3 regions of the Acidovorax sp. FG48 genome follow, and region 2 is predicted to be linked to each of the others. Evidence: predicted binding sites of a transcription regulator. Region 2 holds the regulator's gene; each other region holds the start of a gene.
The links. Region 2 encodes sigma-54, which starts transcription at its own class of promoters, with help from an activator protein. Its sites were predicted from a motif close to TGGCANGNAANCTGCTTT; they were not measured.

Region 1 (10,490 bases), on a different contig from region 2:
GTGCTGAGTGCAAACAGCGTATCCAGATCGTGCGTGACCATGATGACCGTCAGCCCCAGCGCTGCACGCAGCTCGCGCAGCAGCGCGCAAAAATCGTCGGAGCTGCTCGGGTCCAGGCCCGCCGTGGGCTCATCGAGCAGCAGCAGCGGCGGATCCATGATGAGCGCACGGGCCAGTGCCACACGCTTGACCATGCCTCCCGACAGGTCGGCCGGCATGCGCGTGGCGTGCTCGGGCTTCAGCCCCACCATCTGCAGCTTGACCAGTGCGGCGTCGCGCACCAGTTCGGGCGGCAGCGTGCCCTGCTCGCGCAGCGCAAAGGCCACGTTGTCGAGCACGTTGAAGGCCGAAAACAGCGCGCCGTGCTGGAACAGCATGCCCACCCGGCTGGCCGCGCCCTCGCGCCCCATCTCGGACGCAGGCCGGCCCAGCACCGTGACCTGCCCGCGCGTGGGCCGGGCCAGGCCCAGGATCTGTCGCAGCAGCACCGTTTTGCCTGTGCCCGAGCCCCCCACCAGCGACAGCATCTCGCCGCGCTGCACGGTGAAGTTCAGGTCCTGGTGCACGGTGAAGGTTTCATCGCCCTTGCCAAACTGCGTCCAGAGGCCTTGCACGTCCACGATGGGCGGCTCGCCGGGCGCGACGGCGATGTGTTCGGGCTTGGCGATGCGCTCAGTCATATGCCAATGTTCTTGAAGGCGACCGCAAACAGCGCGTCCACGATGATCACCATGGTGATGGACGACACCACCGACGCCGTCGTGCCCTCGCCCAGGCTCTGGGTGTTGGGCTTGACGCGAAGGCCCCAGTGGCAGCCGATGAGCGCAATGAACGCGCCAAACACCACCGACTTGGCCATGGCCAGGCCCAGGTTGCCGATCTTCACCGCAGCAGGCAGTGCCTGCACAAAGTACGACGGCGAGATGTCCATGGAGATGTCGGCCGCCAGCATGCCGCCTGCCAGCGCGGCCAACGTGGTCCACACGCTGATGAGCGGCATGGCCAGCGCCAATGCCAGCGTGCGCGGCATCACCAGCCGGAACCCGTGCGGGATGCCCATGACGCGCATGGCATCGAGCTCTTCGGTCACGCGCATCACACCGATCTGCGCGGTAATGGACGAGCCCGAGCGGCCCGCCACCAGAATGGCCGCCAGCATGGGGCCCAACTCGCGGATCAGCGAGATGCCCAGGATGTTGACGATGAACGACTCGGCACCAAACTGCCGCAGCTGCAGGCTCATCAGATAGGCCAGCACCACCCCGATGAGGAAGCCCACCAGCGCCGTGATGGGCAGCGCCGTGGCGCCCATGCGGTACAGGTGACCGGACACATCACGCCACGGCCCCTTGCGCGGCGCACGCGCCAGGCGGCCCAGGTCCAGCACCAGCTGGCCCACCATCTCCAGCAGGTGGCGGGCGTGGTCCACGCCATGCAGCACCAGCACGCCCAGGTGGTCGATCTGTTCGCCCAGGCGCCAGGGCTCGGGCGGCGGTGCCACGCAGGTGAACTGGGCCACGCGCGTGAGCATGGTGCGCTGGCTGTCGGTGCAGGCCAGCTGGGCGGGCCAGGCGTGCTGCCAGTGGTTCCACAGCAGCTGCGCGCCCACATGGTCCAGCCACTGCAGCTCTCGCAGGTCCCAGCCCAGAGTAGGGGCAGGCGGTGCGTCACGCAGCTGGTCCGACACGGCCTGCCACTGCTTCGCATTGCCCAGCTCGGCCGCGCCCCAGCGCCCACGCAGCTGCGCGCACGGCCCTTGGGGCGTATCGGCGCGAACGATGTGGGGGGCGTGGTCGGTCATGGGTCAGGCCACCAGGGCAGTCGCAGGGATAGGGTCGTCAAGAAGCAGCAAGGAAGAGCGTGCATGGTAGCGGAGCGAATCCTGCACGCGCTGTCGGACACCAGCCTGTCAAGCACAGACAGGCGGCGAAGCGTGTAATTATTATCAAATCGACGCCAAGCGCAATTACTACAAGCACCAGCAGCTACTAAAAATGTAGCAATAGGCACACACCCTATCGACAGGGCCTGCCCCATCCGCACAATGGCCCACCGTTACCACCCTTGATCGGCACCGCCCCTTCTCCATGAGCGACACCACGTTTGACACCATCATCATCGGCGGGGGCACGGCCGGCTCCCTGCTGGCCAACCGCCTGAGCGCCGACGGCCGCCACCGCGTGCTGCTGATCGAAGCGGGCCGCAAGGACGACTACCACTGGATCCACATCCCCGTGGGCTACCTGTACTGCATCGGCAACCCGCGCACCGACTGGCTCTACAACACCGAACCCGACGCGGGCCTGAACGGCCGCACCCTGCGCTACCCGCGCGGCAAGACGCTGGGCGGCTGCAGCAGCATCAACGGCATGATCTACATGCGCGGCCAAGCACGCGACTACGACCAGTGGGCCGAACTGACGGGTGACGCCAGCTGGCGCTGGGACAACGCCCTGCCCTACTTCCGCCGCCACGAAGACCACTGGCGCCTGGACCAGCCCGGGGGTGTGAACGAAAATTTCAAACGCCTGCACGGCAACAAGTCCACCGGCAGCACGGGCGAATGGCGGGTGGAAAAACAACGCCTGCGCTGGGATGTGCTCGACGCCTTTGCCCACGCCGCGCAGCAGGCCGGCATCCCGGCCACCGACGACTTCAACAGCGGCAGCAACGAAGGCGTGGGTTATTTCGAGGTCAACCAGAAAAGCGGCTGGCGCTGGAACACCGCCAAGGCGTTTTTGCGGCCCACCTGCTACGGGCGCCCCAACTTCGAGATGTGGACCAGCGCACAGGCGTCCAAGCTCATCCTCGAAACCCAGCCCGACGGCAGCCAGCGCTGCACCGGCGTGCTGGTGTGGGACGGGCACGAGATGGTCACTGCCCGCGCAACGGGTGAGGTGATCCTGAGCGCAGGCGCCGTCAACTCGCCCCAGCTACTGCAGTTGTCGGGTATCGGCCCCGCCGCGCTGCTGCGCCAGCACGGCGTGGAGGTGAAGGTGGACCTGCCCGGCGTGGGCGCCAACCTGCAAGACCACCTGCAGATCCGCGCAGTGTTCAAGGTGCAGGGCGTGCAGACGCTCAACACCATGGCCAGCTCGCTGGTGGGCAAGGCCAAGATCGGGCTTGAGTACGCGCTCAAACGCAGCGGGCCCATGAGCATGGCGCCCTCGCAGCTGGGCGCTTTCACCCGCAGCAGCCCTGACCAGCCCTACCCGAACATCGAATACCACGTGCAGCCCTTGTCGCTCGATGCGTTTGGCGAGCCGCTGCACAGCTTTCCGGCGTTCACAGCCAGCGTGTGCAACCTCAACCCCACCAGCCGGGGCACGGTCAACATCAAGAGCGCCGACTTCAAGGCCGCCCCAGCGATTTCGCCCAACTACCTCAGCACGCCCGAAGACCGCCAGGTGGCGGCCGACAGCCTGCGCGTCACGCGCCGCATCGTGGCCCAGCCCGCGCTGGCCAAGTACCAGCCGCAGGAGTGGAAGCCCGGCGTGCAGTTTGAAAGCGACGAAGACCTGGCGCGCCTGGCGGGCGACATTGCCACCACCATCTTCCACCCCGTGGGCACCACGAAGATGGGCCGCGACGGCGACCCGATGGCCGTGCTGGATGCGCAACTGCGCGTGCGCGATGGGCGTGGTGGTGTGGTGGCCGGCCTGCGCGTGGTGGATGCGGGCGCCATGCCCACCATCACCAGCGGCAACACCAACTCGCCCACGCTGATGATGGCGGAGAAGGCGGCGGAGTGGATCATCCAGGCACGGCGGGCGGCGTGAGTACCATCGCGCCGATGTATTCCTCCACCTTCATCTTTGCGGCCAAGCAGTTCGACGACGCCTTCCACCGTCTGGACGAGGCCATCGCCACCGCCGCACGCGCTATCGACGGCTACCTGGGCGAGGAGTCGTGGACGGACACCGGCAACGGCCTGGTATCCAACGTGTACTACTGGCAGTCGCTGGAGGCGCTGCAAACGCTGATGCAGCACCCCGCGCACCTGAAAGCCAAGGCCGCGCAGGCGCAGTGGCTCAATGGCTACCAGGTGGTGATTGCTCAGGTGCTGCGCACCTACGGAGACAACCAGCTCGCCGGGCTGCTGCCCACGGCCGCGCTGTTCACACAGGGCACTGCGCCCCACTAGTTTTTTCAAGTCGCGGCGCAGAAGCCGCTTGGCAGGTCAGCGGATGCCACCCACATAGCGCGGCACCTCGGGGGCTGGCTCGGGGGGCGGTGCGGGGCGCGCACGCACCGCCTGCGCCGCGGCGTCCAGCAGCGGTCGGCGCTGAGCGGCCGGCGGGCTGGCGTGCAGGGCGTGCTCCAGGCGGTCGGCCCATTCGGCCAAGTCGGGCGCGTTGTCTTCGGTGGCGCGCTGGCGCGCAAACCGCACGATCTCCTGCGCGTAGTCCGCGTTGGCCGCCATCCATTCGGTATCGGTCACGCGCCCTGTCTTGCGCCGCAACAGCACATGCAGGTGGGCGGCAATCGCCAGCTTGTCGGAATCGGACATGTTCGGCTCCTTACTGCATTGGGGTCATCCATCGGACTGCATTCGCTGGCCCGCACATCACAGGACGCGGCGACACATTCAGCCGCCCAGGCGCTCGCGGTGCTGGGCAATGTCCAGCCCGGTCTGCTCGCTTTGCTCGTCCACCCGCAGGCCCATCGCAAAGTTGACGACCCACAGCAGCGCGGCCGTCACCACCAGGCTGTAGGCCGCCACGGCGCCCACGCCGATGGCCTGGGTCAGCAGGCTGCCCGCAGCGCCTCCCACGGTCTTGCTGGCCAGCACGCCTGTCAGCAGCGACCCCACGATGCCGCCAACGCCATGCACGCCAAATACGTCGAGCGAGTCATCCACCCGCAGCAGCCGCTTGAGCCCCGTGGCGCCCCAGTAGCAGGCCAGCCCGGCCACCAGACCAATCACGACGGCCGAGCGCAGCGTGACAAAACCGGCGGCGGGCGTGATGGCCACCAGCCCCGCCACCAGGCCGGAGCACAGCCCCAGCAGCGACGGGCGCCCGCGCACCACCCACTCGCCCAGCATCCACGACAGCGCCCCGGCTGCAGCGGCCAGGTGCGTCACGGCCATGGCCAGCCCGGCGCGCCCATCGGCCGCCACCGCTGAGCCTGCGTTGAAGCCAAACCAGCCCACCCACAGCATGCCCGCGCCCGCCATGGTGAGCCCCAGGTTGTAGGGTTCAAACGGCTCGCGCCCATACCCCGCGCGGCGGCCCAGAAACCAGGCGCACACCAGCCCTGCCACGCCCGCATTCACGTGCACCACCGAGCCGCCCGCAAAGTCCAGCGCGCCCATCTGCGCCAGCCAGCCCCCGGGCTCCCACACCCAGTGCGCCACGGGCGCGTACACCACCAGCGTCCACAGCCCAATGAAGACCAGCATGGCCGAGAACCGCATGCGCTCCACAAACGCGCCCACCAGCAGAGCGGCCGTGATGATGGCGAAGGTGAGCTGGAACATGGCGTACACCGACTCGGGAATCAGCGGCGCAATGTGGCTCACGGCCAGCTTGCCCGCCTCCAGCTGAAAGTCGAGCCCGGCAAAGCCGGCGCGGTCCCAGCCCCCTAGCCAGGCACTGCCGGGTGTGAACGCCAGCGAATACCCCGCCGCAAACCACAGCAGACTGACCAGCCCCGCGATGGCCACCACGCAGGCCATGGTGTTGAGCACGTTCTTTCTGCGCACCATGCCTGCGTAGAACAACGCAATGCCGGGCAGCGTCATCAGCAGCACCAGAGCAGTGGAGGTCATCATCCAGCCGGTGTGGGCCGCATTCACCGTGTCCTGGGCCACCAGGGCGGGGCGTGTGAGGGGCGCCGCTATGGCGGGAGCCTCTGGCACGCTCTGGGCCAGCGCGCAGGTGCACAGCCCCAGACACAACGACACGACCGCAAACACCCGGTGGTTGACTGCACGCATGCACGCTCCCTTTCGCAATTTGTTACAAGCGCGTTGCACGAGCCATGCCAGCCGGTTGCCACCGAATCGGGGCAGAGCAAGCCCCCAAAAGCCGTTCGGCGCCCAACAACGGGGGGCGGGAAACCCCCAATGCACCAGCAGGGTGCAGCCGTTACAGTTGCGGCACTCGAAAGCGCGCTTCGGTGTGCCAAGCGAGGGGCCCGAGGAGACAACCTTTCTACCAACAATACAGTCCAAACACCCAACGAGGTGTACACCCTTTCAGGCGCTGGCGATCCCAGCGCCTTTTTCTTGCCCGCTCGATCCCGAGCGGTCCTGAATCGATAGCAGGCCCGGTGCGACAATCCTGCGATGGAATGGATTTTGATGACCCTGGCCTCGCTGCTCGCGGGCTTTGTGGATGCGATCGTGGGAGGCGGTGGACTGGTGATGGTGCCCGCGCTGTTTGCGGCTTTTCCGGGCGCGCCCCCGGCCACGCTGCTGGGCACCAACAAGGCGGCCTCGGTCTGGGGCACCGCCATGGCCACCTGGCAATACAGCCGCAAGGTGCAGATCCGCTGGTCGGCTATGCTGCCGGCCGCAGCCGCCGGTTTTGCCGGGTCGTTCGTGGGCGCGTGGGCCGTCACCGTGGTGTCGGCCGACTTCCTGCGCAAGCTGCTCCCCCTGGTGCTGCTGGGCGTTCTGCTCTACACCCTGGCCAAAAAGGAGCTGGGGCGGCACCACACCCCCCGGTTTGCCGGCCGGGCCGAGGTGATTGCCGCGTGCCTGATTGGCGTGCTCATCGGCTTTTACGACGGGTTCTTTGGCCCGGGTACGGGCAGTTTCTTCGTCTTCTTGTTCGTGCGGCTGCTGGGCTACGATTTTCTCAATGCATCGGCCTCGGCCAAGCTGCTCAACTGCGCCACCAACATTGCTGCCATTGCGCTGTTTGCCGCCAAGGGCCATGTGTGGTGGCACTTTGCGGTGACGCTGGCCGTGGCCAACGTGCTGGGCAGCCTGCTGGGCACACACATGGCGCTCAAGCATGGCACCGGCTTTGTGCGGGGCATCTTCATCGTGGTGGTGAGCACGCTGATACTGAAGACGGGGTACGACGCCTTCCTGCGGTAGGCCTGCTCTTCACGCTCCAGGCGTCGCTTGCCAGGGTGGCACCCAACTTGCAAAGCGCTGCACGGCCTACCACCAGGGCGCCCCGAGGTCATCGGGGTTGCCCTGCATGGCCCGAATGTGAACGCGCGTCCTATAATTTCCGCACGTTTCCGTTTGATGACGAGGCCCATCGCCAATGGCGATGTCCGCATCCACCCGCTCCGGCCTGCCTACCCGCAGGCCGGATTTTTTGTACCTGAACCACCCCCACAGGAACCTGTCATGCAATTTTTCAAGTCTGCCGTTGTCACCGCCGTGGCGCTGTGCGCTGCCCTCGCCGTCCAGGCCCGCACGCTGGACGAAATCAAGAAGGACGGCAAGATCATCGTGGCCACCGAGGGCCAATTCGCCCCCTTCAACTACTTTGAAGGCACCAAGCTCACAGGTTTTGAGGTGGAAGTGGCGGAGCTGGTGGTCAAGAAGATGGGCCTGAAGCTCGAATGGAAGACGCTGGGCTTTGACGCCCTGCTGACCGGCCTGGGCCAGAACCGCTGGGACGCCGTGATCGCCTCGCACGGTGTGACCGACGAGCGCTCCAAGGCCGTGACCTTTGCCAACCCCCACTACTGCTCGGGCGGCATCATCGTGGCCATGGACGACAAGATCCGCAACGCCAAGGACCTGACCGGCAAGGTCGTGGCCGTGCAAACCGGCACCAGCTACCTGGAGCAGGTGAAGAAGGTCAGCGGCGTGAAGGAGGTGAAGAACTTCCCGCAAGACACCGACGCCCAGCGTGCCCTGATCTCCAAGCGCGTGGACGCCTGGGTGAGCGACAAGTTCGTGGCCAAGGAAGCCGCCGCCAAAAACGCCAAGGCCGGCTTCAAGCTGGGCGACATGCTGTTCATCGAGCGCATCGCCCCCGCCATGGCCAAGGGCAACACGGGCCTGGCCGATGCCTGGAACAAGGCCTTTGCCGAAGTGCTGGCCGATGGCAGCTACGCCGCCGTCTCCAAGAAGTACTTCAACGAAGACGTGCGCTGCAACTGATGTAAAAACGCGTCACGGGGTGCGCAGAGGGCCCAGGCCTGCTGCGCACCCTTTGCCGTTTCTGGTGGCGGGTGCATGATCGCCCCGCACCCAGTCCGATTTCCAACCAAGACCGTATGGTCGTCTGATCCATGCTTCTCGCTCTTTGGCCACAAGGCTGGTCCCGACAGCAGCGCAGCAATGCCACGCTGGTCGCTGCACTGGTCGTGATGGTGCTGGCCCTCTCGCTGCTGGGCCAATTGCTGTCGTTCTTTCCTGACCCCATCGGCCCCAACGCCCAGGCGTTCTCTGAAGGTGCGCGCACCACGCTCTGGCTCACGCTGGTCAGCGGGGCCGTGGGCCTGGTGCTGGGCACGGCCGCGGCGCTGGCCCGCACGGCCCGCTGGACGCCCGTGCGTTGGATTGCTGGCGTGTACATCTGGGCCATTCGCGGCACCCCGCTCTTGGTGCAGATCCTGTTTGTGTACTTTGCCCTGCCGGTGCTGGTGCCCGGGTTGAACCTGCCAGACTTTGCCGCCGCCGTCGTGGCCCTGGGGCTGAACGTGGGCGCGTACAACGCTGAAGCGCTGCGCGCCGGGCTGCTGGCCGTGCCACGCGGCCAAACCGAGGCCGCCCGGGCGCTGGGCCTGGGCCGCATGCATGTGTTCATGGATGTGGTGTTTCCGCAGGCGTTCAAGATCTCGCTGCCGCCGCTGGTGAGCAACTTCGTGGCGCTACTCAAGGACTCGTCGCTGGCCTACGCTATTGGTGTGGTGGAGCTGACCAACGTGGGCAACCGCATCCAGTCGGCCACCTTCCAGCCCATCGCCACGCTGACCACGGTGGCCATCACCTACCTGCTGCTGACCACGCTGGTCACGCAGATCTCCAACGCCGTCGAATACCGCTTTGACGTGGAAGGGCGCAACCGATGACCGCGACGACGAACCAGCCCAAGCCCTACATCGTGGCCGAGCGGGTGTGCAAGTCGTTTGGCGCACACCAGGTGCTCAAGGACGTGTCCACCGTGTTCCACACCGGCGAGGTCACGGTGATCATCGGTGCCTCCGGCTCGGGCAAGAGCACGCTGCTGCGTGCCATCAACCGCCTGGAGCCCCACGACAGCGGGCGCATCACCATTGACGGCGTGGAGGTGAGCGACGACCACGCCACCCTGCAGCGCCAGCGCTGCGAGGTGGGCATGGTGTTCCAGCAGTTCAACCTGTTCGGCCACATGAGCGTGCTGGACAACGTGACGCTGGCGCCGCGCCGCATTCGCAAAACACCGCGCCCTCAGGCCAACGACGAAGCCATGCAGCTGCTGCGCCGCGTGGGCATGCAGGACCACGCGCACAAGTACCCATGGCAACTGTCGGGCGGACAGCAGCAACGGGTGGCCATTGCCCGGGCGCTGGCCATGCAACCCAAGGTGATGCTGTTTGACGAGCCCACCTCGGCGCTGGACCCCGAGATGGTCAAGGAAGTGCTGGACGTGATGCGCAGCCTGGCCCGTGGCGGCATGACCATGATCGTGGTCACCCACGAAATGGGCTTTGCGCGCGAGGTGGCCGACCGCGTGATGTTCTTCGACCAGGGCCGCATCGCGCACGATGCGCCGCCGCAGGAGTTCTTCAGCAACCCGGCCAACGACCGCATCCGCGCGTTCCTGGGCCAGGTCAGCCACTGATCAGAATCCGCGCCGCACTGCAAAGGCCGCCCGGGCAACCGGCGGCCCTTTTTTCTTTTTGGTATTGAGGAATTTGTCGATGCGCACTGAACGCTGGGGCCTGATGGCCCTGCTGGCCGTGACCGTGGTGTGGGGCACCACCTTCCCGGCGATGAAACTGCTCTCGGCGCACCTGGACGCGCTGCAGATCATCTGGCTGCGCTTTGTGATTGCGCTGCTGGTGCTCGCACCCCTGTGGCGCGGCATGCTGCGCCACGAGCGGCGCTGGGGCTGCGCACTAGGCTTGCTGCTGTTCCTGGCGTTCTGGCTGCAGATCGAGGGCCTCGCGCGCACCAGCAGCAACCGCAACGCGTTTGTGACCGGCCTGAACGTGCTGGTGGTGCCGCTGATTGCCATGGCAGCGCTGGGGCGTCGCTATGGCTGGCGCCTGTGGGCCGCCTGCGGGATGGCACTGGCAGGCATGGCCCTGATGTTCCACGAGAACGAGCCATGGAACCTGGGCGATACGCTGACGCTGGCCAGCACCGTGTTCTATGCGCTGTACATCCTGGCGCTGGAAGAATGCGCGCGCCGCACGGCCGCACAGCCCCTGCGCGCCACCCGCATGGCCGCCGCCCAGGCCACGGTGATGGCATTGGCCTCCACCGCGCTGCTGCTGGTGCAAAGCGGCAACATGGACTGGGTACGTGCTGTCGCTCATCTGCCGGCGGATGCCTTGGTGGCCCTGCTGTACCTGGGCCTGCTGGC
Region 2 (10,490 bases):
GCGCGCTCGGCGTTGCGCTGCGCAAAATCAACCATACGGAAGGCCACATCACTGCCAAATATGGGTACAGCGCTAGTACATATTGCGCCTTCAGCTTCGTTTTTGATAGCACCCCAGACATGTGCCTGGAACGGCAGCAGCTTTTCAAACGCAAAGCGCCGCAGCATGCCTGCGGGGATGCGGCAGGCGATCTGCGCGGCCTCGACCACGATGGTGCCGCTGCCGCAGCAAGGGTCGTACAGGGGCTGGGGGTTGTCGCCGTGCGGGTCCCACCCGCTGGCGGCGATCATGGCGGCAGCCAGGGTTTCCTTGAGCGGCGCGTCGCCCTTGTCCTCGCGCCAGCCGCGCTTGAACAACGGCTCGCCCGAGGTGTCGATGTAGATCGTGGCTTCGTCGGTGGTCAGGTGCAGGTGGATGCGCACGTCGGGCCACTGGGTGTTCACATCGGGGCGCACGCCGCTCTTGTGGCGGAAGCGGTCGGCCACGGCATCTTTCACCTTGAGGCCTGCGAAGTTCAGGCTCTGCAGCGGGCTGTGCTGGGCCGTCACTTCGACCTTGAAGGTCTGGCGCGTGGTGAACCAGATCTCCCAAGCCACATCGCTGGCCATGTTGTAGAGGTCGTTTTCAGAACGGTAAGGACGGTGCGCCAGCTGCACCAGCACGCGCTGGGCCAGGCGGCTGTGCAGGTTGAGCTGCATGGCCTGGCGCCACGAGGCGCGCAGCAGCACGCCGCCCCGCCCCACCAGCAGGTCTTGCCCCGTGAGGCCTGTGATGCCATGCACCTCGTCGGCCAGAAAGCCCTCGACGCCCGCGGCGCAAGGGAGGAAAAGTTGGAGTTGGTTCATGTCGATGGGGAGGATACGCGCTCGGGCACGGCGGGGGAACCGGGCGCCCCCGCGCGGGCCAGCAGCAGCTGGCGGATGGAGTCGGGGATAGGGGCGACCTTGCGGCTGGCCTTGCCGATGAAAACGATGCCGATCTTGCCGCGCGCTACTTCGCGGCCCGAGGCTTTTTCGGTCATGCAGAACACCAGGTCGAAGCCGTAGCGGTTGAAGTCCGCAGGCGCCATCTCCACGCGCATGGTTTCGCCGTGGAAGCCTTCGGACTTGTACTGCGCCACGATGTCGCCCACCACGATGGACAGGCCGCCCACATCGGCCTCCGGGTATCCCAGCGACTGGAAAAAGCGCACGCGCGCCTCAGACACCAGGCTGAGCAGTTGCGCGTTGTCCAGGTGCCCGCCCTGGTTCACGTGGCTGATGTAGATCTGCAGTTCGGTGGCAAAGCCGAAGTGCGGGGGAAGGTCAAAGACGATGCGGGCCATGGTGGGCTGCGGTGGGTAATGCGGAAACAACAGAAAAGACTACGGCGGCGCTGGCGGGCAGAGCGCCACCTGCCGCGCGTCTACAAAGCCTTGCGCAGATTCGCTGGCGCGATCTTGAGCGCCTCGCGGTACTTGGCCACCGTGCGGCGTGCGCATTCGATGCCCTGCTCCTTGAGCATCTCGGCAATCTGGCTGTCGGACAGCGGCTTGGCCGGGTTCTCCGCCGACACGAACTGCTTGATCAACGCGCGCACCGCCGTACTGGAGGCGTTGCCGCCCGTTTCGGTGCCCAGGCCGGAGCCAAAGAAGTACTTCAGCTCGTAGGTGCCAATCGGCGTGGCCATGTACTTGGCGGTGGTGACGCGGCTGATGGTGGACTCGTGCAGGCCCAGTTCGTCGGCAATGTCGCGCAGCACCAGCGGGCGCATGGCCAGTTCGCCGTGGGTGAAAAAGTTCTTTTGCCGCTCAACGATGGCGCGCGAGACGCGCAGGATGGTGTCAAAGCGCTGCTGGATGTTCTTGATGAACCAGCGCGCCTCCTGCAAGCGCTGCTGCATGCCCTGGTGGCCTTCGCCGCCCTTGTGGCCGCGCAGGGCGCCTGCGTAGATGTCGTGCACGCGCAGGCGGGGCATCACGTCGGGGTTGAGCTGCACGATGAAGTTCTGCTGGCCACTGCCATTGGCGCGACCGGCTTTGCGCACGATGACGTCGGGCACGATGATGTTGCGCTCCACGTCGGCAAACTTGCGGCCGGGGCGCGGTTCCAGGCGGGCGATGAGTGCCATGGCAGCGCGGGTGCGCTCTTCTCCAGCCACGCCACCTTCGCTGCACAGCTGCGTCAGGCGGCGGATGTCGCGGCGGGCCAGCATCTCCAGCGGCTGCTGGCAGATGCGCAGAGCGGTCTGCACGGTCTCGGGGTCGGCGTCGCTGTCTTCGTCGGCCGCCAACGCCGCGAGCTGCAGCGTCAGGCATTCGGACAGATTGCGCGCGCCCACGCCCACAGGTTCCAGGCTTTGCAGCAGGCGCTGGGCCACCGTGAAGCGGTGCACCAGCTCTTCGATCTGTTCCAGGTCGTCGGGCCCGGCGAGGCTGATGGCGAGTTCTTCCAGCGGCTCTTCGAGGTAGCCGTCGTCGTTCAGCGATTCGATGAGGAAACGCAGCGCGGCCGTGTCCACTTCGGACAGGCGCAGCGACAGCGCCTGGCGGTGCAAAAAGGCCGTCAGCGATTCGTGCGAGCGGGCCAGCTCGGTGGCATCGGCCTCGTCGCCTTCCGCGTCGTTGCGGGTGCGTGCCGGGGCGTCGCCGCCCCACTCGGCATCGTTGGGCGCCATCTCGACGGTGCCGTCGCCGCTCCAGTCGGGTTCGTCCGAGCCCCCACCGGAGATTTCAGCATCGTTTTGGCTTTCAGTGCTGGTGCTGCTTACGCTGGAAGCTCCTGAAAACATAGCATCATCGGCGCTGTAGTCGTCGGCCTGTGCCGGCGTGTCGGCGGCTTCCAGGCCAAATTCCTCGCGCGGGGCTTCGTCGGCATTGCGTTCGAGGAACGGGTTTTCGTCGAGCATCTGCTCGACTTCCTGCGACAGTTCGAGCGTGGACAACTGCAGCAGCCGGATGGACTGCTGGAGCTGGGGGGTCAATGCGAGATGCTGCGAGACGCGCAGCGACAGTCCAGGCTTCATCACATGCGGAAGTGTTCGCCCAGGTACACCCGTCGCACTTCTGCGTTGTCCACGATCTCGGAGGGCGTGCCCTGCGCCAGCACGCGGCCGTCGCTGATGATGAAGGCGTGGTCGCAGATGCCCAGCGTCTCGCGCACGTTGTGGTCGGTGATGAGCACACCAATACCGCGTGCCTTGAGGAAGCCAATGATGCGCTGGATCTCGATCACTGCGATGGGGTCGATGCCCGCAAAGGGCTCGTCCAGCAGGATGAAACGCGGCTGGGTGGCCAAGGCACGGGCAATCTCGACGCGGCGGCGCTCGCCGCCCGACAGCGCCAGGGCAGGTGAAGCCCTCAGGTGGTCCACGCGCAGCTCTTGCAGCAGGGCCGTCAGGCGCTCTTCGATGGCATCGCGCGACAGCGGCTGGCCGTCATCGGCGCGCTGCAGTTCCAGCACGGCGCGCACGTTTTCTTCGACGGTGAGCTTGCGGAAGATGGAGGCTTCTTGCGGCAGGTACGACAGCCCCAGGCGCGACCGGCGATGGATGGGCATGTGGGCCACGGACTGGCCGTCGATACGGATGTCACCCGCATCGCTGCGTACCAAGCCCACGATCATGTAGAACGAAGTGGTCTTGCCCGCGCCATTGGGGCCCAGCAAACCCACGACTTCGCCTTTTTGCACCTCCAGGGACACGTCCTTGACGACCTTGCGGCTGCCATAGGACTTGGCCAGGTGCTGCACCTCCAGGCGGCTGCCCGACTGCGAATCAGGCCCCAGACGGCTGTTCGCAGGGGTCGCCGGGGTCTCGGGACCAGTACTCACCACGGGCCCGCTCACTTGGCGCCACCGCCAAGGGTGTTGCTGGGGCGCAGCGCCGGTGCGGGCGACTCGGGCGCCTTGGCGGGGGCTGCTGCGCCAGGCGGCGGGTCCTTGGGTGCCAGCACGGCACGCACACGGCCACCGGGCGCAGGGGTGTCGCCGACCGCAGCCGAAGACGCAGGCGCCTTCTGGCCATCGACGGTGAACACGTCGGTGAGGTTGTTGTAGACGATCACGGCGCCGGTGATCTCATCGTTCAGCACCGACCCACGGTAGCGGCGCAGTTCGGCGCGGGTGATGAAGCGCACGTTGTCGGCCTTGCCGTCGTATTCGATGACTTCGCTTTCGCCTTCGATGAACTCGTCCGGCGCCCCCGCCACGGTGTCGCGCTTCTGGCGGAAGAACGCTCGTTTGCCTGCCTCGGCCGTGACCACGCCGTACTGGTAGCCGTCAGCGTCCTGGCGCACATCCAGCCGCGCGCCGCGCAGCACGATGGTGCCCTTGGTCATCACCACGCGGCCCGAGAACACGCTGGTCTGCTTGAGTTCATCGTGCCGCAAGGCGTCGGCCTCGATGTTCATGGGCTTGGCACGGTCTGCCTTTTCGGCATGTGCCATGCCCGCAAGGCCGGTCAGGGCTGCGAGCACAAGGAAGGGGAGTAGGCGGTGGGTCATAGGGCACGAATCTTGCAATGATTGTAGCCATCCGATGGTACCCACCCCGAAAAAAAGCCCGCATCCGCGGGCCTTTCGGACAACTTGCCGACAGGGTCGGCAGATCGTCAGGCTTTGCGTGCCGTGGCCGCCAGGTATTCGACCACCTGCAACACGGTCTGCATGCTGCCGGCCATCGTGCCGTCGGTGTAGTACTTGCCCGCCACACCCATGGAAGGCACGCCCTCAACACCGTACGAATCTTGCAGCTGCGAGGCGCGACGCACCTGGTTGGCCACGCTGAAGGAGCCGTAGACCTCCTTGAACTTGGCCGCATCCACGCCCTGCTGGGTCACCCAGGCCAGGATTTCGTCGTCCTTGGCGAGCTTGGCCTTTTCCACGTGGATGGCACGGAAGACCTTGGCGTGCAGGGCTTCGAGCTTGCCCATGCCTTCAAGCGTATAGAACAGCTTTTGCTGGGGCACGAAGCTGGCGTTGAATGCCACGGGCACACGGCGGATGGAGAGGTCCTTGGGCGCGGCCTTGACCCAGGCGTCCAGCGTGGGCTCGAAGGCGTTGCAGTGGGGGCAGCTGTACCAGAAGAACTCGATCACATCGACCTTGCCAGCGGGGGCGTCTGGGGCGACGGGCTTGTCCAGCCGCTTGAAGTCCTTGCCCTCCTTGAACTGGCGGGCTTGCGCCATGGCAGGGTTGGCCACTGGCAGCGTCAGGGCAGAAGCGGCAACCGCCGAGGCGGCGGACAAAGAAAACTCACGGCGTTTCATGACAAAGACTCTCCTGGTTCAGGTATGCGGGATGTGAGACATCCCTTTACAAAAAGTTCAGCCCTGGCGGTGGCGCCGTTTTTGCAAGCGCTTCAGCGCTGCACGCGCACGAGCGCCGATTCCAGCCCGGCGCCGTCGAGTTTCTCTTTGAGCACCTCGGCATCGTCCCGTTTGGTGAAGGGGCCGATGCGCACCCGGAACACCGCCCGGCCATTTTGCTCACGCTCGCTCACCCGGGCCTCCCAGCCCAGCATGGCCAGCTTGGCGCGCTGGGCGTCGGCGTCGGCCTGGGTGCGGAAGGCACCAGCCTGCACAAAGTAGTCAAACGGGTCCACGCTGCCCTTGGCGGCTGCCTTGGCCACGGCCAAGTCGCCCAGCGGGTCTGCGCCCGGCTTGCTCTCTGCCTTGGCCTCGGCTTTGGCGTCTGGCTTGCTCGCGGCAGGCTTGGCGGCCGATGCGGCGGCGCGCACCTCGGGCGCCGGTGCCGATGCAGGGGCTGACGCAGCCGCGGCCACCGGGGGCGCCGCGGGGCGGGCCGGGTTCTTGCCATACAGCGGCGAGTTCGGGTCCCAGTTCTTGTTCTTCTGGGACTCCGCAGCGTCCATGTCCGCGCCGCGGCCGTTGCCCTTGTTCAGGAACGGCACCGGCACCTTGGTCACGTACACGGCCACGGCCAGCGCCGCGCCCAGGCCCACGATGACCCCGACGATGAAGCCGACAATGGTCCCGCCCGTCTGTTGCTTTTTCATATTGGTAGTAACTGCTTACATTCTGGCCGGGGCCGACACGCCCAGCACCGCCAGGCCATTGTGCAATACCTGGGCGGTGGCAGCGACCAGCGCCAGGCGCGCCTTCTTCACCACCTCGTCGTCCACCAGGATGCGCTCGGCATCGTAATAGCTGTGGTAGCTGGCGGCCAGATCGCGCAGGTAAAAGGTCACATCGTGCGGCGCCTCGCCCTCGGCAGCGGCCGTGAGCATCTCGGGGTACTTGGCCAGTTGCAGCATCAGGGCCTGGGCCTGGGGGCCTTCAAGTGGAGAAAGATCGGCAGCACTGAGGTCCAGCAAATCGCACACGTTGGCTAGGGACGAATCGCTGACCTGCCCACCGACTTCATTCAGCGCATCCGCATTGGATAGCTTTTCAAGCTGCCCACCAGTCACTTCCGGGGTGTCACCACGGGCATGAGCCAAAGCAGCGCGCAGCACCGACTGGATGCGCGCATGCGCGTACTGCACGTAGTACACCGGGTTGTCGTTGTTCTGCGCCACAGCCAGGTCTACGTCAAAGGTGTACTCGGTGTCGGGCTTGCGGCTGAGCAGGAAGAAACGCACCGCGTCCTTGCTGGTCCACTCGATCAAATCACGCAGCGTGACATAGCTGCCCGCCCGCTTGCTGATCTTGACCTCTTCACCGCCCTTGACCACGCGCACCATCGTGTGCAGCACGTAGTCGGGGTAGCCCTTGGGGATGCCCACATCGGCCGCCTGCAGGCCGGCGCGCACGCGGGCGATGGTGCCATGGTGGTCCGTGCCCTGGATGTTGACGACCTTGGTGAAGCCACGCTCCCACTTGGCGATGTGGTACGCCACGTCGGGCACAAAGTAGGTGTAGGTGCCGTCCTGCTTGCGCATGACGCGGTCCTTGTCATCGCCGTAGTCGGTGCTCTTGAGCCACAGCGCGCCGTCCTGCTCGTAGGTTTTGCCGTTGGCGATGAGCTTGTTCACCGTGGCCTCGACGCGGCCGCTGGTGTACAGGCTGGACTCCAGGTAGTACTCGTCGAACTGGAGGTTGAACGCCTGCAGGTCCTTGTCCTGCTCGTTGCGCAGGTAGGCCACCGCAAATTGGCGGATGTTGTCATAGTCGTCCACGTCGCCATTGGCGGTGAACTCGCGGTCATCGGCCTTCACGGTGGCCTTGGCCTTGAAGGCCTCGGCAATGTCGGCGATGTAGTCGCCGTTGTAGAAGTTCTTGGCCAGCGGGTTCTCGCTGTCGGTGGGCCAGCACTCGTCGCCGGGCTTAAAGCCTTTGGCGCGCAGCTGCGTGCTTTTGGTCAGGGTGTCGATCTGCACGCCCGCGTCGTTGTAATAGAACTCGCGGTGCACCTTCCAGCCCTGGGTGCTGAACAGATTGCAAATCGCATCGCCCAGCGCGGCCTGACGGCCGTGGCCCACATGCAGCGGGCCCGTGGGGTTGGCCGACACGAACTCGACCAGCACCTGCTGGCCGTTGCTGGCCTGATAGCCGAAACGTTCACCGGCCGTCAGCACCTCACGCACCACTTGTTGCTTGGCGGCAGGTTGCAGGCGGATGTTCAGAAAGCCCGGACCCGCAATTTCAATGGCGGACACCCAGCGTTGAAAAGCAGGCGTGGCTTCGAGCGCAGCCTTGAGCTGCTCGCCCAAGGCGCGCGGGTTGAGCTTGAGCGGCTTGGCCAGCTGCATGGCCGCAGTACAGGCAAAGTCGCCATGGGCCGCCACCTTGGGGGATTCAAAGGCTGCCTTGGCGCCAGCGCCGGGGGACAGGTTTTCCAGCTCGGCTGCGAGCGCAGCGAGCAATTCATTTTTGGCTGTGAGCATCGGCGGATTTTACGGGCCCGCCAGCGGCGGGGCGCCAGACGCACCGCCGGGGTAGCGTCCCGCAGCCAAAGGCACAATAAGTCGCTGTGCCCTTTCAACGGGAGATTGCACATGCCGCCCCAACCCATCCTGCTCTACCGGCGCCGCTGGACCCTGGTGTTTCAGGTGCCTTTTGTGCTGCTGATGGCGATATGCCTGGCGTTCTCGCTCTATGGGGCTCTGGCATCGAACGACCGGCTGTTCACGGCCCTCTGCCTGTGTGCCGCGTTGGTCACATTCTGCGTGGGCGGAACCCTGGGCCGGTCTGCCCTGGAGGCCTACCGGGAGCAAGACCCGGCAATCGTCATTGATGCCACCGGCATCACCGACCTGCGCCAGGACGACCCGCACACCGTGCCCTGGGAGGCCATGGAACGTGTGCACCTGGACAACTACGAAGGCGTGATCCTGGTCAAGTTGCGACCTGGCCACAAGGACTCTGCGCTGGGCGTGATCATCAAGACACTCAAACGCTGGCAGCAACGGGGGGATGTGGTGTTTGCCCTCGGCGGGCTGGCGCACGACCCCCGGCAGATCCAGACGACACTGAAAGCCTTTCACGCGGCAGCGGCCACCAAGCCCCGCACAAGGTTGTCATGACTTGTGCGCGTTGTCGCACGCCATGTTCTATGGTGCAATGCCGTCGGGACCCCCCATAACGCATTCACACCAGGAGATTCCATGAAAAAGCTTCTTTCCCTGACTGCACTCGGCCTGGCCCTCACACTGGGTGCGGGTGCTCACGCCGCCGAAGACGCCAAGGCCCCCACCAAACAGCAATCGAAGATGGCGACCTGCAACAAGGACGCTGGAGACATGAAGGGCGACGAGCGCAAGGCCTTCATGAAGACCTGCCTGAGCAACAAGCCCGCCACCCAGCAGGACAAGATGAAAACCTGCAACGCCGACGCCAAGGCCAAGACGCTCAAGGGCGATGAGCGCAAGGCCTTCATGAGCGAGTGCCTGAAGAAGTGAAGTAAGTTCACACCCGGTGCACCCTCACCGGGCTCGATAAGCAAAAGCCCGCCGGCATCCAGCCAGGCGGGCTTTTTTATGGGGGGGTGTTTGCGCTTACCAGCCGCGCGCCCAGAACACCGCGATCACGGCCACCACGGGCAGCACATGCGACTGGATCATCACCAGACGGCGCACCCGCGCGACTTCTGCGGCGGGCGGCAGGGCGCCAGTGCTGCGCAGGTTCTGGCGCCAGCGGCGAAACGCAGCCGAAGGCACAAACGACAGCACGACCATGGCCAGCACCAGGGTGATCTTGATGTGAAACAGGGGCTGCGACAGGTACCACGAGGCGCCCTTCACGCCCCAGATCAACCGGGCCAGGCCGCTGCCAATCATCACGGCCCCGGCCACACCGTAGATCACATCCAAGCGGGCCAGGCGCTCGACCACGGCAGCATTGAGCCACTCGATACGGCACAGCGCCGCCTGGCTGGATAAAAAAACCACAAAGGTCAGGATGGCCAGAAGGTGAAAGGCGGCCAGGATGGCTTCGAGGGTCATGGTGCAGATTCCTTGTAGCGCCCGAGGCCCCTGCGCTGCGCCAAGCGCTCACAGTGCCATCCGGCAGAGCCACCATTGTGCGCGATGGCGCGGGCCTGACCGCTCCAAAAAGAAGCGGCGCGGGCACGAAAGCCCGCGCCGCTGGCAGCGCTGATTCAGCAAGTACCCGCCATCAAGCCACGGTGCGCGCCACCGTCGCCACAGGCACATCCGCCGGCACCACAGGGGCTGAGGCCGCAGACACCGCGAGCGGCAGCGGATGGCCGTTCATCGCCGCGTCCAAGCGGTCCTGGTCCAGCGCGTTTTCCCAGCGGGACACGACCACTGTGGCCACGGCATTGCCGATGAAGTTGGTCAGCGATCGGCATTCGCTCATGAAGCGGTCCACGCCCAGAATCAGCGCCATGCCGGCCACCGGCACTTCGGGCACCACGGCCAGGGTGGCGGCCAATGTGATGAAGCCCGCGCCCGTCACGCCCGCCGCGCCCTTGGACGACAGCATCGCCACCAGCAACAGCGCCACCTGGTGGCCCAGCGTCAGTTCGGTGTTCGTCGCCTGGGCAATGAACAGTGCGGCCAGCGTCATGTAGATGTTGGTGCCGTCCAGGTTGAACGAGTAGCCCGTGGGCACCACGAGGCCCACCACCGACTTGCTGCAACCCGCCTTTTCCATCTTTTCCATCAGCGATGGCAGGGCGGATTCGGACGACGAAGTGCCCAGCACCAGCATCAGCTCGGCCTTGAGGTAGCGGATCAGCTTGAACACCGAGAAGCCACACAGGCGCGCCACCAAGCCCAGGATCACCACCACAAACAGCAGCGAGGTGACATAGAACGAGCCCACCAGCCACGCTAGGTTGACCAGCGAGCCCAGGCCAAACTTGCCAATGGTGAACGCCATGGCACCAAACGCACCCAGAGGCGCGGCCTTCATCACGATGCCCACCACCTTGAACACAGGCGTCGTCAGCGCGTCCAGAAAGTTCAGCACCGGGCGGCCTGCCTCACCCACCATGGCCAGGCCAATGCCGAACAGCACGGCCACCAGCAGCACCTGCAGGATGTTGTCGCCCACAAACGGGCTCACCAGCGTCTTGGGGATGATGTCCA
Region 3 (10,490 bases), on a different contig from region 2:
GGCGCTGGCTGCGGGGGTGGCGGTGATCGCCACCCTGCCGTGGCTGGTGTCCGATTTCATGGCCTCCGTGCTGCTCAGCTGCCTGATGTACATCGCGCTGGCCACCAGCTGGTCGCTGTTCTGCGGCGCCACGCGCTACCTGTCGCTGGCCACATCGGCCTTCTTTGGTGTGGGTGCGTACACCAGCGCGATGCTGCTGGGCGTGCTGCCCTGGCCGCTGGTTATTCTGAGCGGCGCACTGATTGCCACCGTGGTGGCGGTAGTGATGGGCGCGGCGGTGCTGCACCTGCGCGGCACCTACTTTGCGGTACTCACCTTCGGCATGACGGAGCTGATCCGCCACGCCGTGACCTTTGTGGAAAAGCAGGTCTCCGGCACCGTGGGCCGCGTGCTCACGGTGGTGCCCAGCAACGAGACGGTGTACCTCACGGTGCTGCTGATTGCGGCGGGCGCCATTGCCACGGCCATTGCCATCCAGCGCAGCCGGTTTGGACTGGCGCTCTCGGGCATTGGTGCCGACGAGCAGCGCGCGCAGACGCTGGGCGTGGACACGCGCTTGGCCAAGATCGCGGGCTTTGGCATCACTGCCGCCTTTGCAGGCGCCGTGGGCGCGGCCATGGCGGTGCGCTGGACGTACATCGAACCCGCAGCCGTGTTCAGCCCCTTCATCGGCTTCCAGACCGTGCTGATCGCGCTGATCGGCGGCGCGACCAGCCTGGGCGGCCCCATCCTGGCGGCCATCGTGTTCAGCCTGCTGGCCGAAACGCTGCGCCTGCAGCTGCCCTACGGCTACATGATGGTGCTGGGCCTGCTGCTGATCCTGTGCGTGATGTACCTGCCCAATGGCCTGGCCACGCTGTGGCAGCGGCGCAAGCCTGCAGCTGCGGAGGCACACCATGGCTGAAGCCCTGTTGACCATCGACGCCGTGACCGTGCGCTTTGGCGGCCTCACGGCCGTGGACGGCGTGAGCGCCACGCTGCACACGGGTGAGCTGATCGGCATCATCGGCCCCAACGGCGCGGGCAAGACCACGTTCTTCAACGCCATCTCGGGCGTGCAGCCGCCCGCCTCGGGCACGCTGGTGAGCGGCACCGACAACCTCACCGGCAAGGGCCCGCACCACTATGCGGCGCACGGCATTGCGCGCACCTTCCAGACACCGCGCGTGTTCCCCGACATGACGGTGCGCGACAACGTGCGCTTTGGCATGCAGTTCGCAGGCCGCCACCGCCAGGGGCCGGAGGGCCTGCGCAGCGAAGGCGAGATCCTGACCATGCTGGGCCTGGCCCACCTGGCCGACCGCCCTGCCGCCGATGTGACGCCGTCACAGCAGCGCCTGCTGGAGATCGGCATGGCCCTGGGCACCCGCCCGCGCCTGCTGCTGCTCGATGAAGTGGCCGCAGGCCTGACGGAAGCAGAGGTTGACGCCATGGCCCAGCGCATCCGCCGCCTGCGCGACGACTGGGGGCTGACGGTGGTGTGGATCGAGCATGCGGTGACCACGCTGCTGAAGTACGTGGAGCGCGTGCTGGTGCTGCACCAGGGCCGCAAAATTGCCGATGGCACGCCCGCCGAGGTGGTGCGTGACCCGCACGTGATCGAGGCCTATCTGGGTGACGAAATGGCAGCCAACAGTGAAGGAGCCACGGCATGAGCGGCGCACACCTCACCGTGCAGAACCTGACCACGGGCTACCACGGCTTTCAGGTGCTGCAAGACCTGTCGCTGCACTCCGCACCCGGCGTCACCGTCATCGTCGGCCCCAACGGCGCGGGCAAGACCACGCTGCTCAAGGCGCTGGCCGGGCTGCTGCCGCGCACGGGCACCGTGGCGCTGGACGGCAGCGACCTGCCCGCCATGAATGCCACCGCCTGCGTGCAGCGCGGCCTAGCGCTGGTGGCCGAGGGCCGCCAGCTGTTCCCGCAAATGACGGTGACCGAGAACCTGGAGCTGGGCGGCTGGCTGGTGCCCTCACGGGTGCGGGCCGAGCGGTTGCACCAGGCGTTCGAAGACTTCCCGCGCCTCAAGGAGCGCGCCACGCAGCTCGTAGGCACCATGAGCGGCGGCGAACAGCAAATGGTGGCCGTGGCCCGCGCGATGATGAGCGGCCCACGCCTTCTGATGCTGGACGAGCCCTCGCTGGGACTGGCGCCGCGCATGGTCGATGAGCTGCTGGCCATCGTGCAGCGCATTGCTGCGCAGGGCGTGACGGTGCTCATGGTCGAGCAGAACGTGCGCAAGGCCCTCCAGATCGCACAGTGCGGCTATGTGCTGGAGCGCGGACGCATCGTGGCGTCTGGCGCGGCCGCTGACCTGCTGCAGTCCGACGTGGTGCGCCAAGCCTATCTTGGCGTCGCTTGAATACCTTTCCCCCCTTCTTTTTCATCTGTTCTTCTTCAGGAGCTTTCATCCATGACTGCCATTTCCATGCTGATCAACGGCGAGCGCGTGCAAGCCACCGGCGGCGCCACGTTTGAGCGCCGCAACCCGCTCGATGGCTCGGTCGCCACCACGGCCCCCGCCGCCAGCGTGGCCGATGCCAAGGCCGCTGCCGACGCAGCCGCCAAGGCCTTCCCGGCCTGGTCCGCCCTGGGGCCCAACGCACGCCGTGCGCTGCTGCTCAAGGCCGCGCACGCGCTGGAGGCCCGCACGGCCGACTTTGCCGTGGCCATGGCGGCCGAGACGGGCGCATCCGGCATGTGGGCCGGCTTCAACGTGCACCTGGCTGCGGGTCTGCTGCAGGAAGCCGCCGCGCTGACCACGCAGATCGCGGGTGAGGTGATCCCGTCCGACGTGCCCGGCAGCCTGGCCATGGGCGTGCGCCAGGCGGCGGGCGTGGTGCTGGGTATTGCGCCGTGGAACGCTCCGGTCATCCTCGGTGTGCGTGCCATCGCCACGCCACTGGCCTGCGGCAACACGGTGATCCTGAAAGGCTCGGAGCTGTGCCCCGCCACGCACGGTCTCATCATCGAGGCGCTGCAAGAGGCTGGATTGCCCGCTGGGGTGGTGAACTTTGTGACCAACGCCCCGGCCGATGCCGGTGCGGTGGTCGAGGCCATCGTGGCCCACCCGGCAGTGCGCCGCATCAACTTCACCGGCTCCACCAAGGTGGGCCGCATCATTGCGCAGACCTGCGCCAAGTACCTCAAACCCGTGGTGCTGGAGCTGGGCGGCAAGGCCCCGCTGCTGGTGCTGGATGACGCGGACATCGACGCCGCCGTGGCGGGCACCGTGTTTGGCGCATTCGCCAACTCGGGCCAGATCTGCATGTCCACCGAACGCATCATCGTGGACAACGCCGTGGCCGACGAGTTTGTGGCCAAGCTGGGCGAGCGCGCCAAGGCCCTGCCCCTGGGCGACCCGCGCAAGGGCCCGGTGGTGCTGGGCTCGGTGGTGGACATGGCCACGGTGCACCGCTGCAACGCCCTCATCGACGACGCACTGGCCAAGGGCGCCAAGCTGGTCTGCGGCGGCAAGAGCGACAGTACCTTGATGCAGGCCACGGTGCTCGACCATGTCACGGCCGCAATGGACATCTACCGCGAAGAGTCGTTCGGACCCGTCAAGCCCGTGGTGCGCGTGAACGGCGTGGAGGAAGCCATTGCCTGCGCCAACGACAACGAGTTCGGCCTGTCGTCCGCCGTGTTCAGCCGCGATGTGGCCAAGGCCTGGAACGTGGCGGCGCGCATCGAATCGGGCATCTGCCACGTCAACGGCCCCACGGTGCACGACGAAGGCCAGATGCCCTTTGGCGGCGTGAAGAGCTCGGGCTATGGCCGCTTTGGCGGCATGGCCGGGGTGCGTGAGTTCACCGAACTGCGCTGGATCACAGTGCAGACCACTCCCCGCCACTACCCCTTCTGAAGTTCAAAAAAGATAGCTGCTAGCGCTTTCTGGACAAGCGCTAGCGGCCACTTTCACCTAAACATCAAACTGTGATCGCATCCAGCGGCCAGCGAGGCTTCACGTCAAACGCGTAGTCGGTATTGGCCTGCTGCTGCCCGGCCTGTAGGCGCATGGCTGCCGCCATGGCAATCATGGCGCCGTTGTCGGTGCACAGGTGCAGCTCGGGGTAGTGCACGCGCACCTTGGCTGCGGCGCAGGCCGCGTTGAGCTGGGCGCGCAGATGCCGGTTGGCGCCCACGCCACCGGCGACCACCACGCGCTTCAGGCCGGTCTGCTTGAGGGCGGCCAGGGTCTTCTTCACCAGCACTTCGACAATCGCGGCCTCGGTGCTCGCCGCCAGGTCGGCCTTGCGCGCTTCGAGTTCGTCGCCCAGCTTCTTGGCCTGCGTGAGCACGGCCGTCTTGAGTCCGGCAAACGAAAAATCCAGATCACCGCTGTGCAGCAAAGGCCGTGGCAGCTTGAAGGCCGTGGCACTGCCCTGCTCGGCCAGACGAGAGAGCGCTGGGCCACCCGGGTAGCCCAGGCCCATGAGCTTGGCGGACTTGTCGAATGCCTCGCCCGCAGCGTCGTCAATGGTCTCACCCAGAATCTCGTAGCGGCCCACGCCATCCACACGCATCAGCTGGGTGTGGCCGCCCGAAACGAGCAGGGCCACAAAGGGAAATTCCGGTGGGTCGGCACTGAGGAAGGGCGACAGCAAATGCCCCTCCAGGTGGTGCACCCCCAGCACCGGCTTGTTGAGCGCCGCGCCCAGCGCACAGGCCACGCCCGCGCCCACCAGTAGCGCCCCCGCCAGGCCCGGGCCGCGCGTGTAGGCCACCACGTCCACATCGGCCAGCGTCTGGCCGGACTCGGCCAGCACCTCTTTGGCCAGCGGCAGCACACGGCGAATGTGGTCGCGGCTGGCCAGCTCTGGCACCACGCCACCATAGGCCTGGTGCATCTCGATCTGGCTGTGCAGCGCGTGCGATAGCAGCGTAGGCACAGCATCGCCCGTAGAACGGACCAATGCCACGCCGGTTTCGTCGCACGAAGATTCAATACCCAGGATCAGCAAACTCATGCCCCGAGTGTAAAACCCGGGGCTGATCCGTCCTTGCAGGGCTGTTTACCAGCGGTCCGACCGCATGCGCAGTTCCCAGTTGCCGCTGCGCAGCTCGTACACCCCCACGGCGCCGTAGCGTTGCTCGCCCTTGTCGTCCCAGGTCATGGTGCCGATCACCGGGGCGTAGCCGTTGATGCTGTGCAGGGCCTTAGTGATGTCCTTGGGGTCGGCGGACTTGGCTTTCTGGATGGCGGCCGAGAGCACGTAGGTGCTGTCATAGCTGTAGTGGCCGCCGTAGGCCGGGGGCTTCTTGAAAGCGGCGATGTACTTTTCGAGGAAGGGCTTGCCGGTGGTGAACTCCTTGGCTTCCAGCACGGGCGATGTGGCGTAGAGCCCCTGCACGATGCCCGCGCCCTTGGTCATGTCGGTGGTCTTGATGGTGTCGCCGCCCAGCAGGCTGACCTTGGTGTGGTCTACCTTCTTGAGCGATTCGAGCAGCGCCAGGGCCTGGAAGTCGTTGAGGGTCGAGACGATCACCTCCACATTGGCCGCCTTGAGTTCACCAGCCAGTTCGTCAAAGGCCACGGTCTTGTCGTCGAACGACTTGCGCACCACCACTTCTTTTTTCTCGGCCTTGAGCTGCGCGGCAGCACCGTCGGCCAGGCCCTTGCCGTAGGGCGTGCCATCGTCCAGCGCGGCGTAGCGATTGGCGCCCAGCTGCGTGGCGGCAAACGAGCCGATGGCGCGCGCCTGCAGGGTGTCGTTGGCCACCATGCGGAACGTGGTAGGGAACCCAAGCTGCGTGAACTTGGGGTTGGTCGAGATGGCGATCTGTGGAATGTCTTTGGCGGCATAGATGGGGGCGGTCTCGATGCTCACGCCCGAGTTGAGGTGGCCCACCACGGCCACCACGCCCGCATCCACCAGCTGCTGCGCCACAGCCTTGCCGGTGGTGGCGTCGGCCTTGTCGTCCACGGACACGACCTCCAGCGTCACGCGTTTGCCGTCCACGGTATAGCCGGACTTGTTGAGTTCATCCACCGCCAGCTTCACGCCGTTGAGCAGATCCTGCCCCAGGGCGCCCAGCGGGCCAGAGAGGGGCTGCGCTACACCAATTTTGATGGTGTCCGGCACCTTGCCGCATCCGGTCAGGAGTGCGGCAGTCGCCACTGCGGTCAAGGCCATGCTGGCCGAGAAGCGGCGCCGGTTGATGTGCTTGTTCATGCAAAAAACTCCATTTCAGTGTGACTGTGTGTGCAGATGTATATGCGACGCCCTGCTGGGCGGGCTACCGGGTATGCCCTCCCACGGTGTCAGTATTAGCAACTTTCAGGCCCTGCAACGGCGGCCAGTACCGCGAGGCGCAGCGGGCCTGTGGCCGGGATAACCCGGAGCGCAGGGGGGCTGCAAGGGCCCTCGGAGGGTGTGCACCACCCCGGCGCACCAATTTGTGGCGTAAAAATTGCTTATCCTCGCCGGTATGAATGAGGCTTTGCGCATCGTGGTGGTGGCCCCGGATCTGGCAGTCGCCGACCCTGACGACGAACACGCCGTGGAACAGGCGGAGCGGTCGCGGGCGCTGCGCATCGGGCTGCTGGAGAACAACTTCAACCTGGTGGCCACGCTGCCCGCCGATGTGTTCCTGAGCGAGCGCATCGCCCAGTTGCAGCCCGACCTGATCATCGTGGACGCCGAGAGCGAAGCCCGCGACGCGCTGGAGCATGTGGTGATGGCCACGCGCGACGAGCGCCGCCCCATCGTGATGTTCACCAACGATGAGGACACCTCGCACGTCAAGGATGCGGTGGCAGCGGGCGTGTCTGCCTACATCGTGGCGGGGCTGGCACCCCAGCGCATCCGGCCCATCCTGGACGTGGCCATGGCCCGCTTCCAGCACGAACAGGCGTTGCGTGCCGAGCTGGCCGATGCCAAGACCGAGCTGCGCGACCGCAAGACCATCGACCGCGCCAAAGGCCTGCTGATGCAGCGCCAGGGCCTGACCGAACAGGCCGCCTACGAAAAGCTGCGAAAGACGGCCATGGACAAGGGCCTGAAGCTGGTGGATGTGGCGCAGCGCATGCTGGATGTGATGGATCTGCTGGGGTAAAACCAGAGAACTACCCCCTGAGCGGCTGCGCCGCTTCCCCCTTCTCTCGAATGACTGCGTCATTCGGGAAGGGGGACGATGCCCTCGCACGCAAGCGAAGCGCCGCATACGCGGCTCGGCGGCCATTGCTTGGCATCCCTCGCCTAGGCCGCGCCCAATTCCAAGGTCCCTCCCAAATGGTGCGCCGCACAAAGGCAGTGCGACCACCCTCATCGCAACACAAACGCTCCTACCGCAAGCCCCGCAGGCGTGTAGCGCTTATCGATCAAGCGCAAACAGCTATCCATTCCATAGCATCCAGCGCTCCAACATGGCGCAACACGCGCTGGCACGCGCTTTGCATTGCACAGTGCAAGACCAATGCAGGTCTGACCACTGACAGCACTGACCCAACGGCGGGCCGGTGCTGGCAAGGAGCCCCGGACCCGTTCCAGGCTCCACCACGGACAAAGGCGTCCCCACCCGCTCCCGGCGTTGCTTTGATGCAGCCAGCCAGGCGCGGTGTGAGGACGCCTTTTTTGTTTTTCACGCCACCAGGGATGCCCCATGACCGATCTGTTGAAAACCAGCCTCAACCGCCGCACCGTGCTGCAGGCCGCCACCGTGGGCGCTGTGGGTGTAAGCCCCGCGCTGCGCGCACTCGTCCACGCAGCGGGCTCCGACGCCCCCGAGAAGAAGGAAGTCAAGATCGGCTTCATCCCGCTGACCGACTGCGCCAGCGTGGTCATGGCCTCGGTGCTGGGCTTTGACAAGAAATACGGCGTGACCATCGTCCCCAACAAGGAAGCCAGCTGGGCCGGCGTGCGCGACAAGCTGGTCAACGGCGAACTGGACTTTGCCCACGTGCTCTACGGCCTGGTCTATGGCGTGCACCTGGGCACCGCCGGTCCCAAGAAGGACATGGCCGTGCTGATGAACCTGAACAACAACGGCCAAGCCATCACCCTCTCCAAAGCCCTGGCCGACAAGGGTGCGGTGGACGGCCCATCCCTGGCCAAGCTCATGGCCAGCGAGAAGCGCGAATACACGTTTGCGGGCACCTTCCCCACCGGCACCCACGCGATGTGGATGCACTACTGGCTGGCGGCTGCGGGCATCAACCCGCTGTCGGGCGCCAAGCTCATCACCGTGCCGCCGCCGCAGATGGTGGCCAACATGCGCGTGGGCAACATGGACGGCTTTTGCGTGGGCGAGCCCTGGAACCACCGCGCCATCATGGACGGCATCGGCATCACGGCCAACACCACGCAGGACATCTGGAAGGACCACCCCGAGAAGGTGCTGGGCACCACGGCCGAGTTCGTCAAGAAGTACCCCAACACCACGCGCGCCGTGATGATGGCCGTACTCGAAGCCAGCCAGTGGATCGATGCCAGCCTGTCCAACAAGATGAAGATGGCCGAGACCGTGGCCGGCAAGGCGTATGTGAACACCGGTGTGGACGCCATCAACCAGCGCATCCTGGGCCGCTACCAGAACGGCCTGGGCAAGACCTGGGACGACCCCAACCACATGAAGTTCTTCAACGACGGCGCGGTGAACTTCCCCTATCTGTCAGACGGCATGTGGTTCCTGACCCAGCACAAGCGCTGGGGCCTGCTCAAGAGCCACCCCGACTACCTGGCCGTGGCCAAGGAAGTCAACCAGGTCGAGCTGTACAAGTCAGTGGCCAGTGCCATGAAGATCAGCGTGCCCAAGGATGTGCTGCGCACCAGCAAGCTCATCGACGGCGTGGTGTGGGACGGCAAGGACCCCGCCAAGTACGCCGACGGTTTCAAGATCAAGGCCTGACGGCAACCCTGCCCCAGCGCCCGCCCGACCACCCCGCCAGCCAGCCCTGCACAGGAGAAAACCATGGTCAGTGCCGTCTTTCACTCCCCGTTGGATGCAGCCCCCGTGGCCGCACAGAATGCTATGAATACTGTAGCTGCAAGCACAACATCCACTAGCGTAAGAAGCCAAAAAGCCGTTACATCTGCACCCAAGGCACCTGCAGCGCCCGCCACGGCGTCCACTGGCCGCGACTGGTCGGCCCTCTCGCGCAGCTTCTGGCTGGCCGTGCTGCCGCCGCTGTGTGGCCTGGGCCTGCTCGTCGGCCTGTGGGCGGTGGTCTCCACCACCACGGGCGGCAGCATCCCCAGCCCCAAGGACACCTGGCAGCAGGCGCTGGAGGTGTTCAGCAACCCCTTCTACCGCAACGGCCCCAACGACCAGGGCGTGGGCTGGAACGTGCTGATGAGCCTGCAGCGCGTGGCCATCGGCTTTGGCATGGCGGCACTGGTGGGCATTCCGGCGGGCTTCGTGATCGGGCGCTTCAGCTTTCTGTCGCGCATGTTCAACCCGCTGATCAGCCTGCTGCGCCCTGTGTCGCCCCTGGCCTGGCTGCCGATTGGCCTCTTGGTCTTCAAGGGCGCCAACCCGGCCGCCATCTGGACCATCTTCATCTGCTCCATCTGGCCCATGATCATCAACACCGCCGTGGGCGTGCAGCGCGTGCCGCAGGACTACATGAACGTGGCCCGCGTGCTGAACCTGAGCGAGTGGAAGATCGCCACCAAGATCCTCTTCCCCGCCGTGCTGCCCTACATGCTGACCGGCGTGCGCTTGGCCGTGGGCACCGCATGGCTGGTGATCGTGGCGGCCGAGATGCTGACCGGCGGCGTGGGCATCGGCTTTTGGGTGTGGGACGAGTGGAACAACCTCAACGTCAAGAACATCATCATCGCGATCTTCGTGATCGGCATCGTCGGGCTGCTGCTGGAGTTTGCACTCATCAAGCTGGCCACCGCATTTACGTTTGAAGAGGTGAAAGCATGAACACGACAGCTCCATCCACCCACCCTTCCATAAGCACCAAGTTCATCGAGATCCACGGCGTCGAGCAGACCTTCAGGACAGCCAAGGGCCTGTTCCCGGCGCTGCGCGACATTCACCTGACGATTGCCAAGGGCGAGTTCGTGGCGCTCATCGGCCACTCGGGCTGCGGCAAGTCCACCCTGCTCAACCTGATCGCGGGCCTGACCACGCCCACCAACGGCGCGCTGCTGTGCGCCAACAAGGAGATCAAGGGCCCGGGGCCGGAGCGCGCGGTGGTGTTCCAGAACCACTCGCTGCTGCCCTGGCTCACCTGCTTTGACAACATCTACCTGGCTGTGGAGCGCGTTTTTGGCGCCAAGGAAACCAAGGCCCAGCTCAAGGCCCGCACCGATGCCGCGCTGGCACTGGTGGGCCTGACCCACGCGGGTCAAAAGCGCCCCGGCGAAATCTCGGGCGGCATGAAGCAGCGCGTGGGCATTGCCCGGGCGCTCTCCATGGAGCCCCAGGTGCTGCTGATGGACGAGCCCTTCGGCGCGCTCGACGCCTTGACCCGCGCCAAGCTGCAGGACGAGTTGCTGGAGATCGTAGCACGCACCCGAAGCACCGTGGTGATG

Region 1: the regulator sigma-54 is predicted to act here: its motif matches at 5,974-5,991, upstream of ACODSU_RS21885 (ammonium transporter).
Region 3: the regulator sigma-54 is predicted to act here: its motif matches at 7,386-7,403, upstream of ACODSU_RS23735 (CmpA/NrtA family ABC transporter substrate-binding protein).

The regions. Positions count from the first base shown of each region.
Region 1 is NZ_JBMDJH010000022.1:28,819-39,308, forward strand. It holds gene ACODSU_RS21860 (ABC transporter ATP-binding protein) at 1-680, opposite strand, end outside; gene ACODSU_RS21865 (MlaE family ABC transporter permease) at 677-1,801, opposite strand; gene ACODSU_RS21870 (GMC family oxidoreductase) at 2,088-3,779, shown strand; gene ACODSU_RS21875 (antibiotic biosynthesis monooxygenase family protein) at 3,794-4,144, shown strand; gene ACODSU_RS21880 (hypothetical protein) at 4,181-4,510, opposite strand; gene ACODSU_RS21885 (ammonium transporter) at 4,589-5,941, opposite strand; gene ACODSU_RS21890 (sulfite exporter TauE/SafE family protein) at 6,293-7,051, shown strand; gene ACODSU_RS21895 (ABC transporter substrate-binding protein) at 7,313-8,077, shown strand; gene ACODSU_RS21900 (amino acid ABC transporter permease) at 8,209-8,991, shown strand; gene ACODSU_RS21905 (amino acid ABC transporter ATP-binding protein) at 8,988-9,743, shown strand; gene ACODSU_RS21910 (DMT family transporter) at 9,823-10,490, shown strand, end outside.
Region 2 is NZ_JBMDJH010000016.1:13,819-24,308, reverse strand. It holds gene ACODSU_RS19075 (THUMP domain-containing class I SAM-dependent RNA methyltransferase) at 1-845, opposite strand, end outside; gene ACODSU_RS19070 (acyl-CoA thioesterase) at 842-1,324, opposite strand; gene ACODSU_RS19065 (RNA polymerase factor sigma-54) at 1,405-3,003, opposite strand; gene lptB (LPS export ABC transporter ATP-binding protein) at 3,003-3,764, opposite strand; gene lptA (lipopolysaccharide transport periplasmic protein LptA) at 3,821-4,480, opposite strand; gene ACODSU_RS19050 (thiol:disulfide interchange protein DsbA/DsbL) at 4,588-5,244, opposite strand; gene ACODSU_RS19045 (SPOR domain-containing protein) at 5,337-5,993, opposite strand; gene argS (arginine--tRNA ligase) at 6,009-7,823, opposite strand; gene ACODSU_RS19035 (hypothetical protein) at 7,935-8,462, shown strand; gene ACODSU_RS19030 (PsiF family protein) at 8,544-8,837, shown strand; gene ACODSU_RS19025 (DUF2214 family protein) at 8,934-9,380, opposite strand; gene ACODSU_RS19020 (dicarboxylate/amino acid:cation symporter) at 9,553-10,490, opposite strand, start outside.
Region 3 is NZ_JBMDJH010000028.1:21,639-32,128, forward strand. It holds gene ACODSU_RS23700 (branched-chain amino acid ABC transporter permease) at 1-904, shown strand, start outside; gene ACODSU_RS23705 (ABC transporter ATP-binding protein) at 897-1,655, shown strand; gene ACODSU_RS23710 (ABC transporter ATP-binding protein) at 1,652-2,362, shown strand; gene ACODSU_RS23715 (aldehyde dehydrogenase) at 2,414-3,865, shown strand; gene tsaD (tRNA (adenosine(37)-N6)-threonylcarbamoyltransferase complex transferase subunit TsaD) at 3,930-4,970, opposite strand; gene ACODSU_RS23725 (branched-chain amino acid ABC transporter substrate-binding protein) at 5,016-6,176, opposite strand; gene ACODSU_RS23730 (ANTAR domain-containing response regulator) at 6,433-7,059, shown strand; gene ACODSU_RS23735 (CmpA/NrtA family ABC transporter substrate-binding protein) at 7,606-8,850, shown strand; gene ntrB (nitrate ABC transporter permease) at 8,914-9,876, shown strand; gene ACODSU_RS23745 (ABC transporter ATP-binding protein) at 9,873-10,490, shown strand, end outside.